DNA from 2 places in the Streptomyces sp. NPDC058650 genome. Region 2 is predicted to be linked to the other one. Evidence: riboswitches for the same ligand, from Rfam matches in the RefSeq annotation. Region 2 holds a riboswitch; the other holds the start of a gene.
What was found. A riboswitch is a leader RNA that binds a small molecule or an ion and turns the genes downstream of it on or off. The one in region 2 is predicted to bind ZMP and ZTP.
Positions count from the first base shown of each region.

Region 1: it holds a riboswitch for ZMP and ZTP, as region 2 does, so the genes downstream of both, ACFWWU_RS32785 (hypothetical protein) here and ACFWWU_RS15205 (bifunctional 5,10-methylenetetrahydrofolate dehydrogenase/5,10-methenyltetrahydrofolate cyclohydrolase) in region 2, are expected to answer to the same signal.

Region 1 is NZ_JBHXRL010000026.1:36,572-50,692, reverse strand. Features, by position in the region: gene ACFWWU_RS32820 (LacI family DNA-binding transcriptional regulator) at 1-282, opposite strand, end outside; gene ACFWWU_RS32815 (putative quinol monooxygenase) at 364-693, opposite strand; gene ACFWWU_RS32810 (IclR family transcriptional regulator) at 739-1,539, opposite strand; gene ACFWWU_RS32805 (VanW family protein) at 1,778-3,517, shown strand; gene ACFWWU_RS32800 (serine hydrolase domain-containing protein) at 3,656-4,717, shown strand; gene ACFWWU_RS32795 (GNAT family N-acetyltransferase) at 4,840-5,532, shown strand; gene ACFWWU_RS32790 (glyceraldehyde-3-phosphate dehydrogenase) at 5,560-7,005, shown strand; ZMP/ZTP riboswitch at 7,093-7,186, shown strand; gene ACFWWU_RS32785 (hypothetical protein) at 7,227-7,580, shown strand; gene ACFWWU_RS32780 (glycosyl hydrolase family 8) at 7,695-9,383, opposite strand; gene ACFWWU_RS32775 (S8 family peptidase) at 9,497-10,711, opposite strand; gene ACFWWU_RS32770 (molybdopterin molybdotransferase MoeA) at 11,216-12,304, opposite strand; gene ACFWWU_RS32765 (nitroreductase family deazaflavin-dependent oxidoreductase) at 12,771-13,208, shown strand; gene ACFWWU_RS32760 (MarR family winged helix-turn-helix transcriptional regulator) at 13,281-13,706, opposite strand; gene ACFWWU_RS32755 (crotonase/enoyl-CoA hydratase family protein) at 13,825-14,121, shown strand, end outside.
Region 2 is NZ_JBHXRL010000007.1:210,448-224,568, reverse strand. Features, by position in the region: gene ACFWWU_RS15245 (LamG domain-containing protein) at 1-3,673, opposite strand, end outside; one part of gene ACFWWU_RS15240 (IS5 family transposase) at 4,451-4,936, opposite strand; one part of gene ACFWWU_RS15240 (IS5 family transposase) at 4,939-5,286, opposite strand; gene ACFWWU_RS15235 (NUDIX domain-containing protein) at 5,739-6,284, opposite strand; partial or broken gene ACFWWU_RS15230 (DNA cytosine methyltransferase) at 6,370-6,802, opposite strand; gene ACFWWU_RS15225 (hypothetical protein) at 6,799-7,308, opposite strand; gene ACFWWU_RS15220 (hypothetical protein) at 7,550-8,020, shown strand; gene ACFWWU_RS15215 (aldehyde dehydrogenase family protein) at 8,399-9,922, opposite strand; gene ACFWWU_RS15210 (GAF domain-containing protein) at 9,966-11,273, opposite strand; ZMP/ZTP riboswitch at 11,415-11,523, shown strand; gene ACFWWU_RS15205 (bifunctional 5,10-methylenetetrahydrofolate dehydrogenase/5,10-methenyltetrahydrofolate cyclohydrolase) at 11,552-12,406, shown strand; gene ACFWWU_RS15200 (hypothetical protein) at 12,727-13,572, shown strand; gene ACFWWU_RS15195 (SWF or SNF family helicase) at 13,553-14,121, opposite strand, start outside.

The DNA of each region.
Region 1 (14,121 bases), on a different contig from region 2:
GCCGCGGATGATGTCGAGGAAGTACGGCTCGGCGAAGAGCCGCGCCTCGGTCTCGGGGATCACCAGGGCGACGGCGTCGGTGCGGCTGCCGGCGAGGGCGCGGGCGGCCCGGTTGGGGACGTAACCGAGTTCGGCGACGGCCTGTTCGACGGCGGCCTTGGCCTGGTCGCTCACCTTCGGGGAGCCGTTGATGACCCGGGAGACCGTGCCGCGGCCGACTCCGGCCCGGGCCGCGACCTCTTCCAGGGTGGGCCTGCCGGTCTGCCGTCCGCTCACCGCCATGTGCCGCTTCTCCCCTCGGGCCGCCGCCCCGCCTGCGTTTCCCGCGAACCTATCAGGCGGGCCGGCGGCGGCCCGGGGCGCTCAGGCGTCGGTCGGGGCGAGCTCGGCCATGGCGCCCCAGCCCTGCTGCGGGACCTCGACGTTGATGATCTCGGGGATGGTGGCGATGGCTCCGGCCATGGCGGCGAGGCCGGCGGCGAAATGCGCTGAGGAGACGTGGGCGGCGCCGGCCTCGGCGTCGGCGAACGCCTCCAGGAGGACGAAGACGTTCGGGTCGTCGACGCTGCGGGACCAGTCGAAGAAGAGGTTGCCGGGCTCCTCACGGGTGGCGCGGGTGAAGTCGGCGACCAGGTCGAGCCAGCGGTCGGCGTGGTCGGGGCGGGCGGTGAAGCGGACGGCGATGAAGATCATGCGTCCACCCTGCGGTGCTCCCGCCCGGCCGGCCGGCCGGGCGGGTCAGGATTCCGGCAGGGCCGGAAACTCGGGTACGGCGCGGGCGAGCGCAGCCCGGAGTTCGCCTTGCCGCCGACCGAAGTCGGCGGTGGGGAGGGAGACGGAGAGCGCGTGGACGATGCCGTCGCCGCGCTCGGGCAGGGCCACGGCGAGGCAGGTGTAGGCGAGGTCCGCCTCGCCCACCGAGACGGCGAAGCCCCGGTCGCGCACCCGGGTGGCCTCCGCCTCGAAGCGCTCGGCGCTGGTGATGGTCCGCTCGGTGAAACGGGCCATGCCGTGGTCCGCGAGATAGCGGCGGCGCAGCGGGCGCGGGAGCGCGGCGAGGAGCGCCTTGCCGTGGGCGGTCGCGTGCGCGCGGTCCTCGGGGCCGGGGGTGAAGGGGTGCGCGGCGTCGGTCACCGGGGCGGTGGTGTCGACGACGGTGATCTGTCCGTCGCGGTAGGCGGTGTGGTACGCCTCCGCTCCCGTGGCCCGCCGCAGCCGGCCGAGGAGCTCCCCGGTTCCGGCGCCGAGACCGTGGTGGCGCTGGTGGGAGCGGTGCAGGGCGGGGATGCGGGGCCCGGGCGCGTACCCTTCGGCGGTGCGGACGAGGTAGCCGCGGGCGAGCAGGGGCCCGGTGACGTGGTAGACGGTGGAGAGCGCGCAGCCGAGCCGCCGCGCCAGCGTCTTCGCCCCGACGGGCCGGTCGGCGTCGGCGACGGCGTCGAGCACGGCGAGGGCCCGGTCGACGGACTGGGGTCCGGGGCTCGGGGGCCCGGTGCTCGGGGCGGCGGCGCCCGGGCTGGGGCTCGGGGTGACGGGCATCGTTCCAGCTTAGAGGGCGCGTACGGCAGCTTTCGCGGTGCATACGGCAACCTTCCCGCGGTGCATACGGCAGCCCTCCCGGCGCGTACGGCACCCTTCCCAGTCCCCCCGGAAACGCTCTGTGCCGCTTCCGTCCCGCTCCGTATCCCCGCAGGTCATCGCGGCTTTATGTGCATTTGACACTCTTTCGGCGTACCGTCGTGGGGATCCCCTCATCCTCGACGCCCCGGGAGAGCGTGTGCCCCGCTCCAGGACCGACCATGCCCCGACGCCCCGCGAGGGGCGCAGTCCGCGCCTCCGGACCGCGGCGATCGCGACGGGTGTGGTCGCCGTCGCCGCGGGCGGCCTGTACGTGGCGGGTCTTGTCACCGCCGGGGACGACATATCCGCCGGCACCAGTGTCGCCGGCGTGGACGTGGGCGGCATGAGCCGCGCCGAGGCGCGGGCGAAGCTCGCGGCCGAGGCCCCGGCCGCCTGGAGCGCGCCGATACCCGTCACGGTCGGGGACCGCTCGGCCACCGTCTCCCCCGCCGCCGCGGGCCTGACCGTGGACGTGGAGAAGACCGCCGATCTGGCGGCCGACCCGTCCCGCGACCCCGTGACCGTCATCGGGCGGCTCTTCTCCTCCGGCGAGCGCGAGATACGGCCGGTGTTCGCCTACGACGAGGCCAAGGCGCAGGCCGCCGTGGCCGAGCTGGCCAAGAAGAACGACCGGAAGGTCCGCGAGGGATCCGTCGCCTTCCGCGACGGCGAGGCCGTCGCGACCCGGGCGGTCACCGGCCAGAAGCTGGACACCGGGCGGGCCGCCGAGACCCTGCGCGCCGCCTATCCCGCCGCTTCGGGCGCCTCGCCCGTCACCCTCCCCGTCGCCCTCACGGAACCGAAGCTGGGCGACTCGGAGGTCACCCGCTTCCTCGACACGTACGCGAAGACCGCCGTCTCCGGGCCGGTGACGCTCACGGCCGGTGCCGAACGGCTGCGGATCTCCCCCGCCACCCTCGGCGACCACCTCTCCGTGAAGGCCGAGAACGGCAGGCTCAGCGCCGCGCTCGACGCCGAGGCCCTCCTCCGCGACCCCGACGTCGCCCAGCCCCTCGCCTCCATGACGGGCGCCCCGGTCGAGGCGACCCTCGGGGTGCGGGACGGCAAGGTCGTCGTCGAGTCGGAGGGCAAGCCGGGGCAGGAGGTCACCGCGAAGGCCCTCGGCGACGCCGTCCGCCCGCTGCTCACGAAGGACGACGCCGCGGCCCGTACGGCCCCGGTGGCCACCACGGTCACGCAGCCCGAGCTGAGCTCCGACTCACTGGCCCGCCTCGGCATCACCGAGCAGATGTCCACCTTCACCGTCGACTTCCCCACCGCGCCCTACCGGACGACGAACATCGGCCGGGCCGCGGAGCTCATCAACGGCTCCGTGGTGCAGCCCGGTGAGGTGTGGAGCTTCAATGAGACGGTCGGCGAGCGCACGGCGGACAACGGCTTCGTGGACGGCACGATGATCCTCGACGGCCAGTACCGGTCCGCACCGGGCGGCGGCGTGTCGGCCATGGCCACCACCGTCTTCAACGCGATGTTCTTCGCCGGGGTGAAGCCCGTCGAGTACGGCGCCCACTCCTTCTACATCGAGCGCTACCCGGCCGGCCGCGAGGCCACCGTCGCCTGGGGCAGCCTGGACCTGAAGTTCCGCAACGACTCGGGCAAGCCGATCTACATCAAGGCGGACGCGACGGACTCCTCGGTCACGGTGAGCTTCCTCGGAACGAGGAAGTACGACTCCGTGGAGGCGGTTGCCGGTCCGCGCACCAACGAGACGGAGCCCGCGAAGCGCGAGGGCACCGGTGAGGCCTGCATGCCGCAGGAGCCCCTCGAAGGCTTCGACATCTCGGTGGACCGGGTCTTCAAGGACGGCGGCGCCGAGGTGAAGCGGGAGACCTTCACGACGCACTACACCCCGCGTGACGAGGTCACGTGCAAGTGAAGTCCTGGGACAGGGGCTGACGGAAGGGTGTCTTCCCCTACTGCCCGGGCATGACTCCGGAGCGGGGCCCGTCGGGGAGCGGACGGGTCCGGCCCGCCGGCCCCGGACGGGTCCGCCCCGACCCGCCGGAGGCACGCCTTGGTCCAGCTCAGCGATCCCTTGGCCCAGCACGGCAATCCCTTCGGGCCGCTCCTCGACGACGGCGTGCGCGCGGGCGTGTACCCCGGTGCCGTATGGGCGGTGGGCGACGCCCGTACCACCCTCTCCGCGGGGGCCGTCGGAGCACTCGATCCCGCGCGACCCGCCGGGCCGATGCTCCGGGACACGCTCTTCGACGTCGCGAGCCTGACCAAGATCCTCGCGGTCTGGGCCGTGGTCGGCACCCTCGTCGACGCGGGGAAACTGGAACCGGACGCGCCCGTCGGCGCGTACTGGCCGGAGGCCGCGGGACGGCCCCTCGCCGGCGTCACGGCCCTGAACCTCCTCACCCACACCGCCGGGCTGCCGCTCCGCGCCAATCTGCGGCCCCTGTACGGCTCCGACCCGCAGGACGTCCGCGACGGGGTCCTCTCCGAGCCCCTGCGGCACCGGCCGGGGGAGGCCGTCGCGTACACCGACCGGGCGGCACTGATCCTCGGCTACCTCGCCGAGCACCTCACGCGCCGGCCCCTGGCCCGGCTCGCCCAGGACCGGGTCTGGACACCGCTCGGCATGACGGAGACCCGCTACGGACCGCTGTCCGCCGAGACCCGGGAGCGCTGCGCGCCCACCGAGTACGACGAGGAGAGCGGCGCCCCGCTCCGGGGGACCGTGCACGACTTCTCGGCCCGGCTCCTCGGCGGCGCCTGCGGGATCGCCGGCGTCTTCACCATCGCGGGCGACGTCGGCCTGTTCCTGCGCCATCTGCTCGCCCCGGTGCCCGGGACCTTCTCCGCCGACTGGACGGCGGCCTCGCTGCGCGTCCGCACCGGCGCGCTCACCCCGCCGCGCGGGCTCTTCTGGCACCCGGCGCCGGGCACGGACCCGGCTGACGAAATCTGGGCGCACTTCGGGTTCACCGGCACGGGCCTGTGGGTCTCGCCCGCGCGCGGCCGCTGGGCGGTCCTGCTCACGAACCGGCTGTACTTCACCCGGGACCCCGGACCGCTGGCCCGGGTCCGTGACGTCTTCCGGACGCTCGCGTTCTCCGACGCACCCTGACGGCCCCTGACCGGCCCGTGACCAGCACCCGAAACAAGAGTGCTTCCGCGGCCGGACTCTGCGATTCTCCTCAGCGTTCGGTGATCGTCGACGAATTCGACACGTACGCGGGGTGCGCATCCATGGGTTTCACGCTGGAAGGGCCGGTTCTGGAGGGCGCGTTCGTGCGCCTGGAGCCGCTGGGGCATCAGCACGCCGCGGGTCTCGCCGAGGCGGCCGAGGAGAACCGGGACTCGTACGGGTTCACCTGGGTGCCGGGGCGGGAGGGATTCGGGGCGTACGTCGAGACACAGCTCGGCCGCGCCGCCGACGGCAGGCTCGCCCCGTACGCGCAGGTGGACGTGGCGACCGGCCGGGTCGTCGGCGCCACCTCCTTCTGGGATCCGCGTTTCTGGCCGTCCGGTGAGCGCCTGTGCGCGATCGAGATCGGCTTCACCTGGCTCGCGGCCTCGGCCCAGGGCACGGGCGTGAACGCGGAGGCCAAGTACCTGCTCTTCCGGCACGCCTTCGAGAGCTGGGACGTGGCGCGGGTGGACCTCAAGACGGACGCGCGCAACACCCGCTCGCGGGCGGCCATCGAGAAGGTGGGCGCGAGCTTCGAGGGCGTCCTGCGGAACTGGTCCGTGTCGTGGGCCCCGGGCGAGGAGGGCCGACTGCGCGACTCCGCCGTCTTCTCGATCGTGGCCGAGGAGTGGCCCGCACGCCGGGCGGCTCTGGAGGAGCGTCTGGCGCGCTTCCGCGAGCGGCCCGCGGGGGCGGAGCGTGGGATGCGCCACCCCTCTGAAGCACCGCACGGACCTGGGGTTACCATATGAGCGCCGCCTAGCTCGAAAGATAATCTTGTGACTGTCAATGACGACTCGTTCACCAGCTGGAAGAACCGCGAGGAGATCGCGGAGTCGATGATCCCGATCATCGGGAAGCTGCACCGGGAGCAGGACGTCACCGTCCTGGTCCACAGCCGCTCCCTGGTGAACAAGTCGGTGGTCAGCATCCTCAAGACCCACCGCTTCGCCCGGCAGATCGACGGCGAGGAGCTCTCGGTCACCGAGACGCTCCCGTTCCTCCAGACGCTCACGACGCTCGACCTGGGCCCGTGCCAGATCGACATCGGCGTGCTGGCCGCGGACTACAAGACGGACGACCGCGGTCTCTCCGTGGCCGAGTTCACCGCCGAGGCCGTCGCCGGTGCCACCGGTGAGAACAAGATCGAGCGCCGCGACGGGCGTGACGTCGTCCTCTACGGCTTCGGCCGCATCGGCCGGCTCGTCGCCCGCCTCCTCATCGAGAAGGCCGGCTCCGGCAACGGTCTGCGCCTGCGCGCGATCGTCGTCCGCGGCGGCGGCGACCAGGATCTCGTCAAGCGCGCCTCGCTGCTGCGCCGCGACTCGATCCACGGCCAGTTCCAGGGCACGATCACGGTCGACGAGGCGAACAGCACGATCCTCGCCAACGGCAACACGATCAAGGTGATCTACGCCAACGACCCCTCCGAGGTCGACTACACGGCGTACGGCATCGAGAACGCCATCCTCATCGACAACACCGGCAAGTGGCGCGACCGCGAGGGCCTCTCCAAGCACCTGCGCCCGGGCATCGACAAGGTCGTCCTGACCGCGCCCGGCAAGGGCGACGTGCCCAACATCGTCCACGGTGTGAACCACGAGACGGTGAAGCCGGACGAGAAGATCCTGTCCTGCGCGTCCTGCACGACCAACGCGATCGTCCCGCCGCTGAAGGCGATGGACGACGAGTACGGCGTGCTCCGCGGCCACGTCGAGACGGTCCACTCGTTCACGAACGACCAGAACCTCCTCGACAACTACCACAAGGCCGACCGCCGCGGCCGTTCCGCGCCGCTGAACATGGTGATCACCGAGACCGGTGCCGCCTCGGCCGTCGCCAAGGCGCTGCCCGACCTCAAGGCCCCGATCACCGGCAGCTCCATCCGCGTCCCGGTGCCGGACGTGTCGATCGCCATCCTGAGCCTGCGCCTGGGCCGCGAGACCACCCGCGAAGAGGTCCTCGAGTACCTCCGCGACGTCTCGCTGCACTCGCCGCTGAAGCGCCAGATCGACTTCACCACGGCACCCGACGCCGTCTCGATGGACTTCGTCGGCTCGCGCCACGCGTCCATCGTCGACGCCGGTGCGACCAAGGTCGACGGCGACAACGCGATCCTCTACCTGTGGTACGACAACGAGTTCGGCTACTCGTGCCAGGTCATCCGGGTCGTCCAGCACGTCTCCGGCGTGGAGTACCCGACCTTCCCGGCTCCGGCGGTCTGATCCCCCCGGCACCGACAGCACGGCGGAGCGCCGCACTTCCCGTACGGGGGGTGCGGCGCTCCGCGTTTCCGCCGGGCCGGTAGCCTCGTTGCCCGCCGCGACTGGCGAAGGTGGATCACCACCGGGGAGCGGCATGCGGTCCCGTCTTCCCGCGTGCGCGTCGACCGCCTGGGCGCCTGCGTCAGTGATGTCCCGCTGACCCAGGAGGTCTTGAGAGGGAACTGCGCTACGGCATCGATCCCCAGCAGCTGGTGGCGACCGCCGTGCCGGTGGAGCCCGGGAGCCGGCCGGTCCGGGTGGTGAACGGCAGCCCGTCCTACGTCAACCTCCTTGACTCGCTGAACAGTTGGCAGCTGGCCCGGGAGGCGAGCCGCGCCCTGGGCCGGCCGGCCGCCGCCTCCTTCAAGCACGACTCGCCGGCCGGCGCGGCGGTGGCCGGGCCGGAGGCCGACGCGGCCTTCACCCCGCCGGGCCAGGAGGCCCGGGAGGTGTTCGGCATGCGCCTGCCCCAGCAGCGCGACGACGTACCGCTCTCCTCACCGACGGGCAGCGCACCGCGTGGCTCGCGGAGCTGACCGGGGTGGCGTTCGCCTCGGACGGCGCGCCGCCGTTCCGCGACGACGTCGCTCGCGCGCACCGGGCTGAGGCTCTTCCACCACTGATCGGCGCGAGGTCCGCCACGGTGACCCCTACGGGACCCAGTGGTTCCCGGAAGCCGTGATCATGACCTGGAGCTGGATGCTGGCCGAGAAATAGCTGCTCGTGTCGACCGGGGTCGCCAGCATCTTGTTCCAGAGGGCGTCCAGCCAGGCCTGGCTGCCCGGGTCGGTCATGGCCGCCACGGCGAACGGCGCGAAGAAGGCGGCCTCGCTGCCCGCCGAGATCTGGGTTCCGTTGAGCTTGTAGCCGATGGCGATCTTGTTCGGGTCACCGCCGGTCTTCGTCTTGATCCAGCTGTTGAGCTTCCGCGCGGCGGCGAGCGACGTGGCGTCCCCGCTGGTCACCGCGTCGTCCGCGATGCGCCACGGGGTACGGCACGCGTTCCACCAGTACGCGCCGTCGTTCGGGTCCTCCAGGACCTGACCGGGGGCGGGCTTGGGCGTGGTGTTCGTGTCGACGACGAAGTCGGGCAGCAGGCCGGTGCCGGACGCGTACGTCGACTGGAGCCGCGCGATCTGGGTCTGGTGCGCGCTGCGTACGGCGTCCCAGGTCGTGTCGCCGGAGGCCGTACGGAAGGCGCGGAAGTGGTCGACCATCCAGTCCGAGGTGCGGGAGATGTAGTAGTACTGGTCGCCGGAGCTGCTCCAGTCGCCCAGCTTCAGGAGCTTGGTCGTCGGGTTGAGCTCGTCCTTCTTGATCGCGGCGATGTGCTTGAGCGCGAGGTCCTTGTAGTTGTAGGTGCCGGCGCTCCCCCACTGCTTGTCGGCGAGGAGCAGGCCATAGGCCACGTCCATGTCGCCGTCGGTGGCGCCGTCACCGCCGTTGACGCTCTTGCAGGCCACGTCCTGTTCGGCCGCGAGGAGGTTCGGGTTGATCGAGGACGGGTGGTCGATCTTCCACTTCACGAGACCGTCGAAGATCTTCTTCGCGTCGGGGTCGGCGCCGGCCATCGTCGCGGTGACGACCATGCCGTACCCCTGCGCCTCGGCGACGTAAGGGTGGTCGGCGTCCGGCGAGATGATCTGGTACCAGCCGTTGCCGCAGTTCTGCCGGACGAAGGCGGCCTTCCACTTGTTGTAGTACTCGACGACCTTCTGGTCGACGGTGGCCTGCGCGCCGGAGGGCTTCAGCGTTCCCGCGGTGTACGGCTTGAGGTGGCTGCCGAAGGGGACGGCCGGGCCGCCGGGGACGCCGCCGCCGGTCGGGGCGCCGTAGACCTCGAACTCCCAGAGGGAGTAGCCGTACGGCGTGCCGCGCGTGGTCCCGTGCATGCGGAGGTACCGGCCGCTGCCGGAGACCGTGAGGTCGTCGACGGCTCCGTCACCGGTCGTCGTCGCGTAGACGTCGGTCCAGTTCGAACCGTCGGCCGAGGTCTGGATCCGGTACGACTTGGCGTAGGCGGCCTCCCAGTTGAGCTTCACCCGGGAGACGGTGTGCGTCGCGCCGAGGTCGATTCTGACCCACTGCGGGTCGACGCCTTCCAGACTGGCCCAGCGGGTGCCGGTGTTGCCGTCCACGGCCTTGCCGGCCTCGAACCCCGCGGCCTCGACGGACGAGGCCGTCACCGGCTTGCCCGTGGACACCAGACTGTCGGCGGCGGCCGCCTGATCCTGCGCGCGCGGCTGGGCCTGTGGTTGTGCCTGTGCCTGCGGGATCGACACCAGGGGCAACGCCAGCAGTCCGGCGAGCCCGAGAAGCGAGACGCTTCGTCGACGCATGACAACTCCCTTTCCTTCGCGGCTCATTCGTTAGGAAGTTTTCCTAACCATTGAGCCGCGAGGGTAGAGAGGGTCGGGGATCCGCGCAAGACCCCCGACCGGTCAGGTACGCGTTACGGGACGAGCCGCAGGAGGCGGTTGGGCGAGCCGCTGCCCGGGCTGGTCACCTTGTTCGGGGTCGAGCCGTTCACCAGAGCGGTCGCGACCTGCGCCGGAGTGGCGGAGGTGTGCCCCGCGAGGTACACGGCGGCGGCGCCCGCGACGTGCGGGGTGGCCATCGAGGTGCCGGAGATGGTGCTGGTGGCCGTGTCGCTCGTGTGCCAGCCCGCGGTGATCGAAACGCCGGGGGCGAAGAGGTCCAGCACCGAACCGTAGTTGGACCAGCTCGCCTTGGCGTCCGTGTTGCTCGTGGCGCCGACCGTGATGGCGGCGGCGACCCGGGCGGGGGACGTGGAGGAGGCGTTGACACCGGAGTTGCCGGCGGCGACGGCATAGGTGACGCCGTCGGCGATGGAGTTCTTCACCGCGTTGTCGAGGGCGGTGGAGGCGCCTCCTCCGAGGGAGAGGTTGGCGACGGCCGGGGCCCCCGCCGTGTGGTGGGAGGTGACCCAGTCGATGCCCGCGATGACGCCGGCGGTGGTGCCGGAGCCCGCGTTGTCGAGGACGCGGACGGCGACGATCTTCGCGGCCTTGGCCACGCCGTACGTCGATCCCGCGATGGTGGTGGCGACGTGCGTACCGTGCCCGTTGCCGTCCTGCGCGACCGTGTCGCCGTCGACCGCGTCGTACCCGTTCACGGCCCTGCCGGCGAGCTGGGCGTGCGAGATGCGGACGCCGGTGTCGATGACGTACGCGGTGACGCCGCCGCCCGCCGTGTCGGGGTAGGTGTACGTGCCGTTGAGCGGCAGGTTCGCCTGGTCGATGCGGTCCAGGCCCCAGGGGGCGTTCGTCTGCGTCGCGTCGGCGCGGAAGATCTGGTTCTGCTCGACGGAGGCGACGGCGGGGTCGGCGGCGAGGCGGCGGGCCTCCGTCGCACCGAGGGTGGCCGTGTAGCCGTTGAGGGCGGAGCCGAAGGTCTTGCCGACCGTGCCACCGTAACCGGCTATCAGGTTCCGCCCCTTGACGGAGGCCGCCTTGAAGCCCGCGCCCTGCTTCAGGGTGACGATGTAACTGCCGGGCACCGCGTCGGCCGAACCGGCCGCGAGGACGACGCCCTCGGCGGGGGCCGCCTGGGCGGGGACGGCGGCGAAGGTGCCGAGCAGGGCGGCGGCGGTCGCGGCGGACATGGTCAGGGCGAACCGGGCCTTGGTGTGCTGCGGGAGTGCCATACGAGGGAGTCCTCCTCTTCGGCGTCGCGCCTCGGGTGGGGCGGCGCGACTGTGGGGGGCGCGTGTGGGTCACACGCACGGCCGGGAGCCGTGTGGGGCGCTCCGGATGACCAGCAGCCTGTCCGGTCTACGGGCGTAGCTCAAGGGAGTTGAGCGCTTGTCATGCATCTGCCACATTCTCGCAATCGAACTCCCGTCGAACCCACAGAAAGCGCCCACCTCCTGACGGCGGGTCGGAAGAACGGCGAATGCCGGAACGCGCCGACTGGCCTGATACCTCCGGACCCGCCGTGCCGGTCTACCCCGACAGCGACCGCTACCGGGGCATCAAGAACCTCCGCACGCTCGTCTTCATGAACCGGGCCGACATGCGCGAGCGCGGTGTCCCCGACGTCGGGCCCGTCGACATCACGAGCACCGCGAAGGACGGCAGTCGGCGGGTCGGGGCGGCGGACGGGGGGCGGTACGTCATCGGGGTCTTCACGGGGATGTCTCGTCCGCTGTTCACGGTCCGGGTACGTCCAGGACCTCGGCCTCGGCCCCGGCCGGCACGCCGCCGGGCGGGACGACCGCCAGGCCGTCGGCCACCGCGAGACCGCGCAGCATCGCCGGTCCGCCGAACGGAAGCGGCGCGACCCCGCGCGCCACGCGCCGGACCGGGACCAGCCGGGTGTCGTGCGGATGCCCGGGCAGCGCCTCTGTGGCGGTCGTCCGGGACGACGCGGGGTCCGGGTCCGCGTGGCCGCCGAGGCGGCGCAGCAGGGGTACGGCGAGGGTGACCGCACCGGCGACGGCGGCCGACGGATCGCCGGGCAGACCGACGAGGTGGCGGGGCCGGCCGTCGGGGGCCGGCGGCAGCTCGGCGAGCAGCATGGGGTGGCCGGGCCGTACGGCGACGGAGTCGACCAGGAGCCGGGCGCCCAAGTCGCCGAGGGCGGCGTGCAGATGGTCCACCGGCCCGGCGGCCGTGCTGCCGATGGTGACGACGACGTCGGCGGTGGAGCCGCGCAGGGCGTCCCGCAGCGGTCCGAGGTCGTACGCCACGAGTCGGCGGCCGATCACCTCGGCTCCGTGGCGGGCCAGCCACGGCCGGAGGAGCGGGCCGAGCGCGTCACGGACGCGTCCGTCGCGGGGCGGCCCGGACTCCGGCAACTCGTCGCCGAGGACGAGGAGTTCCACGCGGGGGCGGCGGTGGACGGCCAGCCGGTCGTAGCCGGCCGCGGCGGCGAGTCCGACGACGGCCGGGGTCACGGCCGTCCCGGCGGGAAGCAGGGTGTCGCCCGCGCGACATTCCTGCCCCCGCACACGGACGTCACGGCCGAGACCCGCTCCCGCGCCCTCGCCCTCGCCCTCGCCCTCGCCCTCGCCCTCGCCCTCGCCCTCGCCAACGGCACCGTCCCGCAGTCGCCACGGCCCAGGTCCGGCGACGGCCCTGCCGTCCATGGCCGAGGTGTCGAACGGCGGCAGGTCGGTGAGGGCCGTCAGCGGTCCGGCGAGGGCGTGGCCGAGGGCCGCGTCGAGGTCGCGGGTGACGACGGGCAGGGGCTGTCGGGCGCTGTCACGGGCACGGGCGCGGGCCTGTGCCCACGCCATGGGAAGACCCGCCGCCGTGGGCTCGGGCGCGGGCGGTCGCGCGTTGGCCGAGCCGAGCAGCCTTTCGAGGGCGAGTTCCCTGTCCAGTTCGGCCTCGGCCGCGGCGATCCATTGACGCATCTCGTACATCCGGCTCCCCTTCGGCCGTGCGGTGCCGGAATTCGCTGCCATTCCCGCCGGTCGGCGAAACCCCTCGGGACGTCGGAGAGGGATCCTCGATGGGCTCATCGGCGGCGCCCATCCGACCACAGACGCCGAGTACGCAGCCGTGCGACACATCGATGGGCCGCGCCTGTCACCTCATCGGAAACGCTCGGCGGGACGTCCCCTCGCCGCAGCCCGCAGGAAGGGGCGCGCGCGGCGGCGCGTCGGTTAGCGTCGTAGGGCGAGCGGGGCCGGTGTCCGGATACCGGCCGCCGCCGCGGACGCTGCGGACGACGCAGACCACACGGACGAAAGGACAGCCATGCCCCTCGAAGGTGAGTACGAGCCCAGCCCGTCGACCTGGGTGCGCGACCAGGTGGAGCTGTACGAGTCCTCCGGCGGCACGAAGGGCACCACGATGCGGGGCATGCCCGTGGTCCTGGTGACGAACGTCGGCGCGCGGAGCGGCAAGCTCCGCAAGACGCCGCTGATGCGCGTCGAGCACGAGGGCGCGTACGCGCTGGTGGCGTCGAACGGCGGGGCGGTGAAGCACCCCGTCTGGTACCACAACCTGGTCGCCACTCCCCTGGTCGAGCTGCGCGACGGCCCGCGGACCTGGGACATGAGGGCCCGCCTCGTCACGGGCGAGGAGCGGCGGGCGTGGTGGGCGCGGGCGGTCGAAGCCTTCGCCGACTACGCGGACTACCAGCTGAAGACCGACCGCGAGATCCCGGTCTTCGTGGTCGAGCCCATCAGCTGACCATCAGCGTGGCGTCGGCCGAGCGCCGCGCGGATGGCAGGTGTCAGCCGAGCGCCGCGCGGATTACCGGCGTCAGCCGAGCGCGGCGCGGGCGCGGTTGAGGAAGTCGCGGAAGGTGGTGCGCTCGCGGGCGGTGAAGCCCGTGAGCATCTCGTCCTCCAGGTGCTGGACGGCCGGCGCGTGGAGGGCGAGCAGGGCGCGGCCCTCGTCGGTGAGGCCGATGACGTGGCGCCGCCGGCTCGCCGGGTCCGGGGACCGGGTGATGAGGCCGCGCCGCTCCAGGGCGCCGACCAGGTCGGACATCGACTGGGGCGTGACGAAGGAGTTGCGGGCGAGCTCCGCCGAGGACATGCCGTCCCGGCGCTCGAGCACGGTCAGCGCGGTGTACTGGAGGGCGGTCACGCCCGCGGGCCTGAGCAGCTCGTCGAGCCGGGCCCGGGTCGCCAGCTCGACCTGTTTCACCGAGTACAGCAGAGACGGCGGAGCGGCGTCCGTCACATCCCCTCCCCTTCTCACCATCATCAGGAATCCTGTCGAAAATTCTAGCGCAACCCCCCTTGCCTGGCGGCGGGGCGTGCTCCGATACTCAGGATTCCTGATAATTGAGGAGTCCTTCTTGAGCACGCTTTCGATCGACCGCCGCGACGGAGTGGCGGTCCTGACGCTCTGCCGCCCGGCCAAGCGCAACGCCCTCGACGACGCCACGGTGCTGCGCATCGAGGAGTTCTTCCGGAAGCCGGGCCCCGACGTCCGGGCCGTCGTCCTGGACGCCGAGGGCGACCACTTCTCGGCCGGGCTCGACCTCGGCGAGCTGGCCGAACGGTCCACCGTGGAGGCTCTGGAGCACTCGCTCATGTGGCACCGCGTCTTCGACACGATCGAGGGCGGGCGGGTCCCCGTGGTGGCCGCGCTG
Region 2 (14,121 bases):
CGGTCGCGTAGAAGTCGCCGACCGCGGACGGTGACATGGCACCCACCCACACCCGGACGTTCCTCACATACCCGGGGAAGTAGCGCCCGACGGCGCCGTCGACGATGCCCCGGCCGACCTCGAACTTCGCGAGGCCCTGCCACGGGGTCGTGAACGCCACTCCGTTGTCACTGCCGTACTTCGCCGAATTGACGTAGAGGAGCAGGGTGCCGCGGCTGACTTCGTCGCCGTCACCGGAGGTGGTCGCGTCCTGCGCGTCGTAGACGACGGTCAGTCGGACCCACTGGTCCTTCACCGCCGGCGCGGACGAGACATAGGACCATGCGGAACCTGAGGCGTCCTTACTGGAACGTCCGAGCTTCCACGTGCCGACAGAGGATCCGGCGGCCTGCTCGTACCAGATGCCCCACGAGAAGTTCGACTTGCCTTGCTGGCCCAGGACCTGGAGGAGGTACCCCTTGGACGTGTCCGTGACCTTCGAGGAGTCCAGACGCACCCAGGCGGAGGCGGTGAAGGAGCCCGTGTCGTCCACGAGGGGACCGGAGGCACTGGCATAGCCGGACGATCCGTTGAGCGCCATCGCGTTCGTCGTGGGCAGATCCAGGGCCTCGTTGTCGGCGGTGGCCGGGTCGATGTCGATGGTGGCGCCGTTGAGCGTCATCGCGCGGCCGTACCCGGAGGCGTCCTGGATGGTGTTGCCGGTCGCCGTGGTGGCGTCCCAGGAGGCGACGTTGGCGGTGGTGGGGTCGCCCGCGTAACCGTCGCTGGCGTCCTCGTCCTCCTGGGTCGCGATCTGGGCAACCTCGTCACCGGAGAGCGCCCGAGACCAGGTGTTCACCTCGTCGATGGATCCGGCGAAGTATCCGTGGTACTCGGAATTCCACAGAGCGCGGCCGATCTGCAGGCCACCCGTGGCCTTCCATGAGGCCTGCATCGCGTGCGTTCCCTGGAGGCGCCCGTTCACGTAGAGGCGCATCTCCTTCTCGACGGAGTCGTACACCCCCGTCAGATGCGTCCACACGCCAGTGGTGGCCGGCTGATCGGACGCTACTACCTGGTCGTTGATGTTCCCGCTCGTGGTGTCGAGGGGAGAGGTCATCATTTTCCAGCGTCCCTCGTCGAAGGCGATGTAGAAACCGCTGTAGACCTCGCCGTCGATGCCGACGACGGTTCCGCCCGTCTCACCAGGGTTGATCCTCGCCCACGCGGAGACGCTGTACGAGTACAGCGTGTTCACCGGCGGCGTGGACGTGGCCGCGTACGAGGTGGTGCCGTTCGTCTGCAGGCCGTGAGAGCCCGCGCGGCTCTTGGTGCCGTACACGGCGGACCCGCCGAGTGTGAGGGGATGCTTCGTGGCGGAGGTCGAGTCGGCGCCGCTGTTGTCGAGGGACCACTTCCCCACAGGGGCTTCGGCTCGATTGACCTTGAAGCTGTAGAAGGCCGTCACCGAGCTGTGCCTGGCCGCGTCGTAGGCCCACACCTGGAGGGTGTTCTCCATGTCCTGGTTCGGAGTCACCCACAACGTCGCCGACGCACCGGTGGACACGTTGATCGGCGCCGAAAGGGGACCGCTGTTCAGCCGCCACTTGTAGGAGGTGACATCCGACTGAATGCCCGACAGGCTCGCGTTCGTGTCCGCCGGCGTGAAGCGGAACTTGCCCGCCTTGCCGACCGCACCGGAAGGCACGCTGCTCGCTGCGGGCGGGTACAGGCCGTCGTCGCTCGTGATGATCGGTGGCGGGGGGCTGCTCTTGTCGACACGGAAATAGCACCAGGTCGACCACGGCGACTGCAGGTTCCCGGAAGCGCCGCGATCGTTCGCCCAGTACGCCTCCGTCAGGACGCGCATCCGGTAGTTCGTGTTGTCGGCGAGCGTGGGCGAGGTGGTGTCGGCCGCCGCGTTGTCCGCTACGCGGGCTCCGCCTGTGGGCGACACAGCCCAGAACATCTTCTGCGAACCGTCCGCCTTCCACACCTCGTACAGGGCCCTGAGCTGGGCCTGCGCACCGTCGGGGGACTGGACGACAGAAGTGAGGTACGGCGTGTCGTCACTCGTCACGAGCGGCGTGCTCGACGCGTTGCACGCCCTGCCCGTCGTGCCGTTGCGCACGCCTACCGAGGTGGGCGCGGTGGGCTTGGAGACGTACGTGACGGACAGCTTGGCGTCGTTACGGAATCGTGCCCACGCAGCGGTCGTCGACTCGTCCTGGGCGCGCAGCTCCAGAGTGAGCTGGGACTTCTGGTTGTCCACGAAGGACTGCAGCGTGGGGGTGAGGTTCTCGTCGGTCTCGCCGCCGGTCGCGTTGTCGCTGTAACGCAGCCAGTTCGCCGGCTGTGCGGGGTCGCACAGCGCTCCGCGTCCCTGCGCCGCCCACCTGTCGCCCATCATGTCGACATACGCGGGCTTGGATCCCCACGTCGTGGAGCTGGAGATGCCCTTGTTCTCGTCGACTCGGACGAGAAGGTAGTTGTGCTGGGTGCAGGTGAAGCTCCAGGTCTGGTAGACCTCCCAGGTGGCGTCCAGGATCTTCTTCCCGTACAGCGACGACATCGGGTACTCGAAGTACATGCGCTGCGTGTACGGCGTCGAGGCGCACAGGTAGCCGGCGTAATTGGCGCAGTAGCCCACGCCCTTGTCCCCGGTGAACTCCCAGAACCTGTCCCCGTCCGACGACAGAGCAGTCCAGTCTGTGAGCACCAACCCCTTCACCGGAGGATCGATGTACACCGGGTATACCGTTGCCTCGCTCCGCAGAAGACCCAGGTCCGGCTTCACCTCCAGAGTCGCGCCGTCGAGCTTCACGGCAACGCCCGCTGTCTTGTCGCCGGTGCTGGGTGCGGCGAACGGCTCTTCTGCGCCGCCGTCATGAATTTCACCCGGTGGTGCCGAAGGACTCGGCGCTTCGGCAACCATGCTCCGCGCCTGGCTGCTGACAGTCTGCGCCGGTGCCTCTGTAGATATCTGGGCGTCTCCGGAGGAGTCCCACATCTGACCACTTGGGCTTTCGAAGACGGTCCTGCCGTCGGCATCGACGAAACGCATCCCGCCGTCGCGACCGGGCGTGTACCGCACGCCGCTGCTCTCCATGCCCAGTTGCACGGATTCCAGGGCCGGATTCTGAGCCGCCTCGGCGGTCTTGACCACGAGGGTTTGCGTGAACCCGCTTTCGACCGCCGTCAGTTTGAGGTCAACGCCAGGGAAGACCTCTCGATACGTGGCAGTACTACCGTCCAGGTCGGGCTCGGGCAGAGCCCCGGGCCACGCGAGAGACAGTTCCCTATCTGTCTTCGAAACGGTCGCCATCGGCTGATCGGACCCGCCGCCCGAGAACTCCACCCGGTTCACGGTGGCCTTGGTCTCGACGCGTCCGTCCCCCGTGCGAAACAGCGTGGTGTCGATGGCTGCCCACGATCCGTCGTCCTTTTGGGCGCGAACGGGCGCAGCGCTCATCTCCTTGGTGAAGGTGCCGTTCGGGTTGGCGAAGACCTGCGATGTCTCCGTAGTCCGGGCAAGCACCTCCGCCCTCTGCCCCGTCTCAGCCGCTGCCTCCGAGGCAGCCGACTCTGGAGTGGCGGCTTCCTCATCCAGCAACTCAGAGGAAGCCGCCAGAGCGGCATCCGGATTGCTGTACAGCGGCGAGAAGACAGACAAAACGGCTGTAGCGGCCAACACGGCACTTAGTCTTCGGCGTCCACGACGCCACGCCCCATCTTGCATATTTCACCCACATCGTCCACATGATCCACACAAAGATCCACCTCAATATGAGGGTGCGGATTGGTCTAGTCAAGGGAAGGTCGGGACGCTTGGGCTGCCTCCTGATATGCCGGTATGTCGAGGGTCGAAGATGGTTACCAACTCCCTTTCGCGTGCCGGAGGTTGGTGGGTCCCATCGGTGCCTTGAGTTTGAACGGTGGCGTCTGCCCTCTTCGCGCAATTCATGTACGTTTGCGGTCGACCGTGAATGTGTGCCGCATTTACCCCTAATGGTTTTTTGGGCATCTTGCGAAAGCTGTCGTACCGCTCTCGTCGTCACCTTCGGGATTGGAGCGCTGACCTTGCCGAGTGCGCCATTCCGGTGGCGGAGCCGTCACCTCCAGCTGTCCGACTCGGACGCCGACCTGATCTGCCCCTCGAGGGGATGAGCTTCTCGGGGCTGGGGTGACCGGCTTCCCTAGGCGCGGAGTTGACGGCACCTCGATGTTCAGACGTTCGCGGGTGGCTCTGGGGAAGTGTGCGAATGCGCGGCCGAGCTGTGGTTGACGCGGACCGACGACTTCGTCGTCCTGCGGGAGTTGGACAAGGTCACGCAGCACAACCTGGGCGCGAACGCAGCTTGGAGGTCGCGATAGGGGAGGCCACGGATGAGCCGCAGTGCGCCGGCTCGGCAGCCGACGCAGTCTTTGCCACCCTCGTGTCCAAGTCGGTCATGGTGCCGTGTAAGAGGTCCTAACAAAGGCGTTGGACGTGTCGGTGGGTGATAAGGCAGGTGGCGAGTCCGAGGAAGGCTTCGTGGATGTCGTCGCGTCGTTCCCATCGGATCCGTAGTCGGCGGAAGCCGTGGAACCATGCGATGGTCCGCTCCACGACCCGCCGGTGAACGCCGAGGCCGGAACCGTGTGGGACGCCGCGGCGGGCGATCACGGGTTTGATGCCCAGCGCCCAGACGAGACGGCGGTATTTGTCGTGGTCGTAGCCGCGGTCGCCGAGCAGGCTGTCGGGTCGGTTGCGTGGCCGTCCGACCAGGCCGGCGACCGATGAGATCTTCTTCAGCAGGGGTATCAGCTGGGTGACGTCGTTGCGGTTGCCGCCGGTCAGCGATACGGCGAGTGGGATGCCCTGGCCGTCGACGATGAGGTGGTGCTTGCTGCCCGGACGTGCTCGGTCGACCGGGCTGGGACCGCTTTTGGGCCCCGTCGAGCTGCCCTGACGTGGGAGGAGTCGATCACCGCCCGCGACCAGTCCAGCTTCTTCGCGACCCGCAGCTTCTTCAGCAGCACCAGATGCAGTTGGTCCCAGACGCCGGCATCGTTCCACGCGGCCAGACGCCGCCAGCAGGTCATCCCGGAGCCGAAGCCCAGCTCCTGCGGCAGGTACTCCCACTGGATCCCGGTATGCAGCACGAACAGGATCCCGCAGAGTGCCTGCCGGTCCGGCACCCGGGGGCGTCCCGCCACCTGCTTCGGCACCGGCTCAGGCAACAACGGCTCGATGAGCGACCACAGTTCATCCGACACGATCCACGGCCGCGACTGACGTTTCCCCACAGCCAGACCAACGACCATCCGGACCGATAGTCACATGATCAACAGCTTCTGTTAGGACCTCTAAGCCCTCCGCAGAAGATGCCGGAGGCGCCGCCCCGGCTGGGCTTGCCGCGGGGGCGACCCCTTCGAAGCGATGACGCCGGCAACTTCGCCAGCCGGATCCAGGCCGAGCGTGTTCGGGAACGGAGGGCCAGACGCCGAGCAGCGTGTCAGAAACGTCCTGCTGGATCGGACCGCGGGCTGGCGCCAGTTTCGGTGAACACGAGGCAAGGAGCCACATACACCGCGCTGGCGGGGAGTCCGTGGTTCTGCCGAAGGGGGCTTTCTCCCGGAGTTTCTGTGGATCCGGCAGCATCGGCATCCGCTGGGCTCAGCTTGAAGCCAGTGCCGTGGTGTCGGGCGTGATGCCGGGTTGTGCGGGGCTCCAAAGCTGCTGGGTCCTCGTTTCCGAGACCGTGCGGCTGTCTGAGTCAGGGCACGGCAGGCTGCTTCCACCCGTCCAGGGAGACCTGCGCTCCGCCTTCCAAGTAGTGGTGCAGGGCACTGGCGGTGGTGTCGACGAAGGCGTCGGGGATGGCGTCGATACCGATCCAGCGGACCTGGGAGTGCTTGCGGGGTTCGCAGTTCTCTGGTTCCCCGGTCCATTCATGGGCGGCGAAGACGATGGTGAGGAAGCCGTTGGGGGCTTCGACGCCCCAGGCACCATGGATGACGTGGGCGACCTTAAGGGACTCGGGCTTCACCGTGAGTCCGGTCTCCTCATACAGCTCGCGGACCGCGGTCTCGGTGATGGGCTCGCCCAGTTCGCTCTTGCCGACGGGCAGGTCCCACAGGCCCTGGGCGAACTTGGCGTTCTCGCTGCGCTGCAGGAGGACAACGCGATTGGTGGCCTGGTCGTGGACGATGACAGCCGCGACCAGCAGGGTCATCGATTCGAGTGCCGGCTTGAGGGCCCTGGGCTGGGTCTCGGTCTGCTGGACCACGGTGTTCCCTTCGTCAGGCGGGTTGTTGGGCATGTTAGGCGAGGGCCTCGCGGATGCGGCGGGCGAGATCGGCGGCGCCGGGAACGCGACGGCGCTGGTAGACCGTGAGCGTGGAGCGGATGGCCACCCACTCCGGCTCGCCGACGGAGTGCAGGGCGTGCAGGTAGCGCATCGGCTCCGCCGCGAGGAGCGACCGCTCGTCACGGCAGGCGGCCAGGAGCTTTTCGCGGGTGTCGAGCCCGGCGGCAAGGTCGGCGACGGCCTGGTGAACGAGGGGCTGGTCGACCAGGCCGAGGCGCTTGCCCGCCATGGACCACGCCTGGCAGGGCGGGGAGGCGATGAATCCGCAGGTCCGGCCTGCGAAGAGCCAGGCCGGATACATCGCGACGTCCGTACGGATGGTCAGCAGGCCGGCTGCCGCTCGCGTCTTTTTTGCAGGCCCACTCGTCCCACTCCAGTCCGATGTCGCGGATCCAGAGGCGGCGCAGGGGGACGCTCCATCCGCCCGGGCCCGCGAACAGGTCGATCACAAGATCGCGGCTCGTGATCATGCCGTTATCCCGAAGTCGTCCTGCACCGCCTCGACTTCGCTGCGGCAGGACCAGGGGGAGCAGCCGTGGACGACGCCCTGCTCCAGTTCGGAGGCGGCTTCCTCGCCGAGAGCGGCGCGTTCCGCGGCGGTGACGTGATCGATCGGGGCCTGACCGAGGGGGACGCGCGAGCGGTGGAGGAACGCTTTGCCGAGCAGCGCGTTGCCTGTGGCGGTGGCCCGAGCGTTCCCCCGGCGGATGGCGGCATCGAATTCCACGACGTCTTCCCACTCGGAGGGGGAGGTGTCGCGTATGTGCCGCCACTGGGCGTTGCCATGGAAGGGGCATCCGAGGCAGCTGCTCTTCGGAGTTTCGGCGAGTCCGAGGGAGGTTAGATAGCGGACGCAGTCCGAGCGTGACCAGTTCATGTCGATCAGCGGGTGAACGTTCCGCATGTAGCGGACGTCGGCGTCCTTGGCGCGATAGAATTCATCAGTGGATATGCCGATCCACTGCTCGACGAACACCCCCTTCGGTACGCGCCTCGGATACGGGTATCCGAGCAGCCTCCGGACCGCCTTTTTGATCGGATTTACCGTATATTCGCCCGTACTTCTCTGCACTTCACGCTCATGGGTGAACGGGTCTATGTGGCTCGTCAATGGGCCTTCGAGATAGATGGGATGGGGTCAGGGGTGGGGACAGCGCCGACGACTGCCCGGTGAGTTGTCAGGCGTCGGTAAGATCAGCGCTCTTATTGGGGGTGCGATGCGAACATCAGGGCAGGCCGGCGAGGGGCAGAAGTACGCGCTGACCTCGGACGAGGACGACAGTGACTTCTGGGGCTTTGCTCACGAGGCCGAGGGGCTCTTCACGCCTCTGCCGGATGAGGAGGGCGCACGCCGAGTGCACCTCGAAGGTTGTCTCCCGCAGGGTGGCCTACTGAAGAGCCTCGATCATGTCGGTAGTCGTCGCGCCATGGTGGGGAACGCATGGCTCGCCCTTCTCGACGGCGACGGTGTCACGATGGGGTCCTACTTCGTCAACGAGGTCACCGTCGTCGACGCCAAACCTTCCGCCCTTGGAACCGGCCTCATCGACGTCACAGTGACGCTGTGGTGCGAGAACGCCCTGCCCGGAGCGGAACGAGCGTGGGACCTGGTCCGCACGGGTCAACTGAACCGCACCGGCATGTGGCACGAATCGCACCCGAGGATCGACACGCGTGGCTGTCGGTAGCCCTGTGGTCCCGGAAGTACCAACGCCAGGGGAAGCCCGATGCGCCTGCAGGCCAGGTGTTCGCCTTGGACGGCCGGCACATGGTCGACGAAGACAGCTTCTACTGTGCAATCGGTGAGGGTCTGCAGGAGCATTCTAACCGGCTCATCGAGGAGTCGATGCAGGAGTGGAGTCGGCGCAGTGGGGACAGTGGCCCTACGGGCTGAGTCACGCTCTGGCCCGTGTATGGCCCGGAACTGCTGGTCAGGACTGGGATACCAGTGGGATGAACTGGGAGAAGAAGCGTATTTCGACACCTCGCCCACTTGCGTTGCTGGGCGCTCCACGGAGGCGCCTGACCCGGATAAAAGTCCAGGTCAGGCTTCTTCTTCCGTGCCGTTAGAAGAAGCCCAGCTTCTTCGGGGAGTAGCTCACCAGCAGGTTCTTCGTCTGCTGGTAGTGGTCCAGCATCATGCGGTGGGTTTCGCGGCCGATGCCCGACTGCTTGTAGCCGCCGAAAGCCGCGTGGGCCGGGTACGCGTGGTAGCAGTTCGCCCAGACCCGGCCCGCCTGGATCGCGCGGCCCGCGCGGTAGGCCGTGTTCGTGTCGCGGGTCCAGACGCCCGCGCCGAGGCCGTAGAGCGTGTCGTTGGCCGTGCGGATCGCGTCGTCGAAGTCCGTGAAGGACGTCACCGCAACCACCGGGCCGAAGATCTCCTCCTGGAAGATCCTCATGCGGTTGTCGCCTTCGAAGATCGTGGGCTGGACGTAGTAGCCGCCGGCCAAGTCTCCGTCGTGCGTGACGATCTGGCCTCCCGTCAGGATCTTCGCACCTTCCCGCTGGCCGATCTCCAGGTACGAGAGGATCTTCCGGAGCTGCTCGGCGGAGGCCTGCGCGCCGATCATCGTCGCCGTGTCCAAGGGGTGGCCCGGGACGATCCGCTCCGTACGGGCGATCGCCGCCTCCAGGAACTCGCCGTAGCGGCCGCGCTGGACGAGGGCGCGCGACGGGCAGGTGCAGACCTCGCCCTGGTTCAGGGCGAACATCGTGAAGCCTTCGAGAGCCTTGTCACGGAAGTCGTCGTCCGCCGCCCACACGTCGTCGAAGAAGATGTTCGGCGACTTGCCGCCGAGTTCGAGGGTGACCGGCTTCAGGTTCTCGGCGGCGTACCCCATGATCAGGCGGCCCGTCGCCGTCTCGCCGGTGAAGGCGATCTTCGCCACCCGCGGCGAGGACGCGAGCGGTTTGCCGGCCTCCTCGCCGAAGCCGTTGACGATGTTCAGGACGCCCGGCGGCAGCAGGTCCGCGACCAGGCTCAGCCAGAAGTGCACGGAGGCCGGGGTCTGTTCGGCGGGCTTGAGGATCACCGCGTTGCCGGCGGCCAGCGCGGGGGCCAGCTTCCAGACCGCCATCAGGATGGGGAAGTTCCACGGGATGATCTGCGCGACGACGCCCAGCGGTTCGTGGAAGTGGTACGCGACGGTGTCGTCGTCGATCTCGCTCAGCGAGCCCTCCTGGGCCCGCAACACCCCCGCGAAGTAGCGGAAGTGGTCGATGGCGAGCGGGATGTCGGCGGCGAGGGTCTCCCGGACGGGCTTGCCGTTGTCCCAGCTCTCCGCGACCGCGAGCGCCTCCAGGTTGCTCTCCATGCGGTCCGCGATCCGCAGCAGGACGGTCGCGCGCTCCGCCGGGGCCGTCCTGCCCCACGCCGGAGCCGCCGCGTGCGCAGCGTCGAGGGCGCGTTCCACGTCCTCGGCCGTGCCGCGGGCGACCTCGGTGAAGGCCCGGCCGTCGACCGGGCTCGGGTTCTCGAAGTAGCGGCCGCGCGCCGGGGCGACGTACTCGCCGCCGATCCAGTGGTCGTAGCGGTCCGCGTACGACATCAGCGCGCCCTCGGTGCCGGGTGCGGCGTATCGGGTCATGGGCATGGCCTCCCTCGGCGCGCCGGCCGTCCCTGGCCGGCGCTCATCGCCGAGTCTGCGCGCCCCTACGTTGCAACCCCGTTGCACCGGCGGTCAGTTCCGTCTCCAGGGAGTCGAGCCGGGCGCGGACGGGCGGGAGTTGCGACGTCGGTACGGCCGCGCACAGGGCACGCCAGACCACGACGTCGTCCTCGCCCCATGTGCTGTACGCCCAGTCCGCGAGGAGTCCGGGGTCACCCCGGTCCACCAGGGCGGCCCGGAGCCGGTCCGCGAGCCGCTCGCGCAGCCGGACCACCCCCGGGGCGAGTGAGGCCGGAAGGAGCGGGCCCGCGTACTCGCCGGCCGCAGCCGAGACGGCCCCCGAGGCGAGTCGCCGGTCGACCGTCGCGAAGTCCGCGTCGACGGCTCCCGCCAGCCGGTACGGGCGCGAGCGCAGCATGTCGGGCCCGAGGAGAGCGCGGAGCCGGGACAGCTCCGCCCGCAGCGTCACCGGGGTGACCGACTCGTCCTCGTACAGCAGCGTCAGGAGCTCGTCGCCACCCACCCCGTCCGGGCGGTGCGCCAGGACCACCACGATCTCGCTGTGCCGGCGGGACAGGCGAACGCGCCGCCCGCCCATGGTGAGCACCGCTTCGTCGCGGCCCAGCGCGGAGAGCCTGAACCCGCCCGGCCGGGCCGGCGGACCGAGGAGGGCGAGCTGGGACTCGGCCGCCCGCGCCACCGCCTGGACGAAGCCGAGGCTGTGCGGGTGCGCGAGCCGCTCCCCGCCCGTGATGTCCACCGCGCCGATCACCCGGCCGGAGAGCGGATCGTGCACGGGAGCGGCGGCGCACGTCCAGGCCCGCACCGGCAGCCGGAAGTGCTCGTCGGCGACGACCTGCACCGGCCGGCCGACGGCGATCGCGGTCCCGGGCGCGTTCGTCCCGGCCGCCGACTCCGACCAGCGGGCCCCGGCCACGAAGTTCATCGCCCGGGCCTTGCGCAGCGTGCCCGGATGGCCTTCCACCCAGAGCATCCGCCCTGCCGCGTCGCAGACCGCGAGCAGATGCTCCCCGTCCGTCGCGTACGTCCCCATCAACTCCCGGATCACCGGCATCGCCGCCGAGAGGGGATGCCCGTCCCGGTGTCCCGCCAACTCGTCCTCGTCCAGTTCGATCCGCGCGGCCGCTTCCTGACTCACCCTGGCCCGGACGGAACGCCGCCACGAGGCGGCCACCAGCGGCCGCAGCACCGGACCGGTCGCCCCGTCACCTGAGCCCGTCGTCCCGTCGCTCGGACCGCGGGCCTTGTCGCTCGGACCGCGGGCCTTGTCGCCCGGACCTCTCGCCCCGGTTACCCACGCATCGCTCAATTCGGCCTCCTCGTCGAGGTCGTCCAGCACGTCCGGCTCATCGTCGTGCGCGCGCGGGCCGCCGACAAGCGCCCCGGCACCACGGCATATGCGCCCTGTCCGGGACCGGCCCCCGGGCCCTGGCGCGGAGCACGTAGAGTGGGCCCGGGCCGTGACTGGCGCTTGAGGTGGATCACCACCGGGGAGCGGCCCCGGCGGAGCGCACCCGAGCGGTGCGACCGTGCCGATGCCGTGCGCCTGGGCGAACCACCGGTCAGACACGACGCCCAGGAGTTGCCATGTCCACCAGCACCGCCAGCCTCATGGACGGCACCGCCCTCGCCCGCCGTACGGTCGAGGAGACGGCCGCGCGTGCCGCCGAGGTCACCCGCCGCACCGGCGTCACGCCGTGTCTCGCCACCGTCCTGGTCGGCGCCGACCCGGCCTCCGTGACGTACGTGAAGATGAAGCAGAACCGCTGTGCGAAGGCCGGAATCCGCTCCCGGCACGTGGAGCTGCCCGCCACCACGACGACCGAGGAGCTCGTCGCCGCGATCACCGCGCTGTCCGAGGACCCCGAGGTCCACGGCATCCTCCTCCAGCATCCGGTCGGTCCGCACATCGACGAGCGCGCCGCCTTCGAGGCCATCGCGCCGGAGAAGGACGTCGACGGCGTCACCATGGCCTCCTTCGCCGCCATGGGCTTCGGACTGCCCGGCTTCGTCTCCTGCACGCCCGGCGGCATCATGCGCCTCCTCGACGCGTACGACGTCGAACCGAGCGGCAAGCGGGCCGTGGTCGTCGGGCGCAGCGCGATCCTCGGCAAGCCGGCCGGTCTCCTCCTCCTCGGCCGCGACGCCACCGTCACCTACTGCCACTCCCGCACCAAGGACCTCTCCTCCGTCATACGGGAGGCCGACATCCTGGTGGCGGCCGTCGGCAAGCCGAACTTCATCAAGGGCGAGGACATCAAGCCCGGCGCCGTCGTCGTCGACGCCGGCTACAACCCGGGCAACATCGGCGACGTCGACTTCGCGTCCGCCGCCGAGCGCGCCTCCCTCATCACTCCGGTCCCCGGTGGCGTCGGTCCCATGACCATCGCCGTTCTGCTCGCGCAGACGGTCGAGGGCGCGGAGCGCCAGCTCGGTCTGTAGGACAACCCGTGACGGGGCGTCGGCGGGACGGCGACCGGGGGAGGAGAGGCCCTTTCCGGCCATGGTCGGACAAGCCGTGGTCGGCGATGGTCACGATTCTGTACAGGCCGTGCTCAGCGGCCCCGGATCACTCGCCTCACGGCCGCCGACAAGCAACCCTGGTGTCTGTGCCGCACCAGCCGACCGCCACTCCGCCGCCGGACCGCCGACCGGCTGAGTCCCCCTCAGCCGAGCCCCGCTCCCTCGAGTCCCGTTCCACCGAGTCCTGTTCCCCCGGGTCCCACTCCGTCGAGTCCCACTCCACCGAGCGGCTCGCCGCTGTGGCGTGGCCGCGTGTCGTACGCCTCGGCGCACCCCGGCCGGGGCCGGCCGCGCGGCGCGCCCGCTGGTTCGGCGTGCCGCTCGTACCGCTGTTCCTGGCAGCCCTGGTCGTGGGCGGGTTCATGGCCGTCGGCGGCGGAGAGGACTTCGAAGGGCCGGCCGACGGGCGGCCGGGCGGCGGCCCGGTGGCCGTACCGTCCCCCGTCGTCACCGCGGAGGACACCGGCACGACGTCTGTCCCGACGGCCGGCGCGCCGTCGCCCGGCGAGCCCACGCCGGGCGCGCCGGGCGTGGGCTCGCCGGGCACATCCACCACCGGCGTGCCCGCCACGGGCGGCCCCGTGGCCGACACGCCGACGCACGCGGCGCGCGACAAGCGGCCCGACCCGCAGGGGCGGAGTGCCTCCCCGCAGCCCTCCCGTACCGGGAGCACCGCTCCCGAGACGACCCGGCCGGCCCCTACCTCGGCCCCGACGGCGACACGTCCGCCCGCCAGGCCCGTCTCCTTCGAGGCACTGCGCGTCGGCGACTGCTTCGACATCGACCGCGCCACGCCGGGCACCGCCCTCCGGCGCGACTGCGACACGCCGCACGACGCCGAGCTCGTCACCCGGCCACGCCTGACCGGCACCTACGCCGACGACCAGAAGGTGCGCGAGGCCGCCACGGAACTCTGCCGCGAACCCCTCCGCGCCAAGGCCGCCCGGCAGCCGCTCGGCACGCGCTGGACCACCTTCGTCCAGTACCCCTACCGCACCAGCTACCTCCTCGGCTCCGACGCCGTCGCCTGCAGCCTGGCCGCCCCGTCCACCACCGTCGGGAAGGTCACCGGCCTCCTCCAGTAGCGCCGCCGGAGCCTCCCGCTCCCGTGGTGTGGGCCGCGAGGGTGGCCGTGGTCGTAGCGGTGGCCGTGTCCGTGGCCGTGGCCAGGGCCGACGCCGGATCGCGGTCCGCCGGGCCCGCGGGGGACCAGCGGCCACCCACCTTGCGGTACGGCCACCAGCGGCCGTCCGCACCGAGCCGCAACTGCGCCTCCCCTCCCACCACCGTCCAACGCGCGCCGGCCGTCCGCCGTAGCACCGGCCGCTCGTCGTCCGCCCAGGCCTCCGCGAGCCGCGCCGCCGCCCGGGCGAGGGTCTCGGCGTCCGGCGTCCACTCCTCCTCCAGTACGGCGAGGGCGGCGCTGCCGCCGAAGCGCCACGCGCGCGTGGCCGCGTCCAGATCCGCCCGCGATCTGCCCGAACCGGTGGCGAGCCGCGCCGTGATCCTGGAGGCGGGCGAGCCCGCGGCGAGGCGCACCGCGTCCTGAGCGACCGTCAGCGGCGGCTCCGTGAGCTCCGGCCCGCCGCCCCCGAGGGCCGCGACGAGCATCCGGTGCGCGCGAGCCGCCGCGT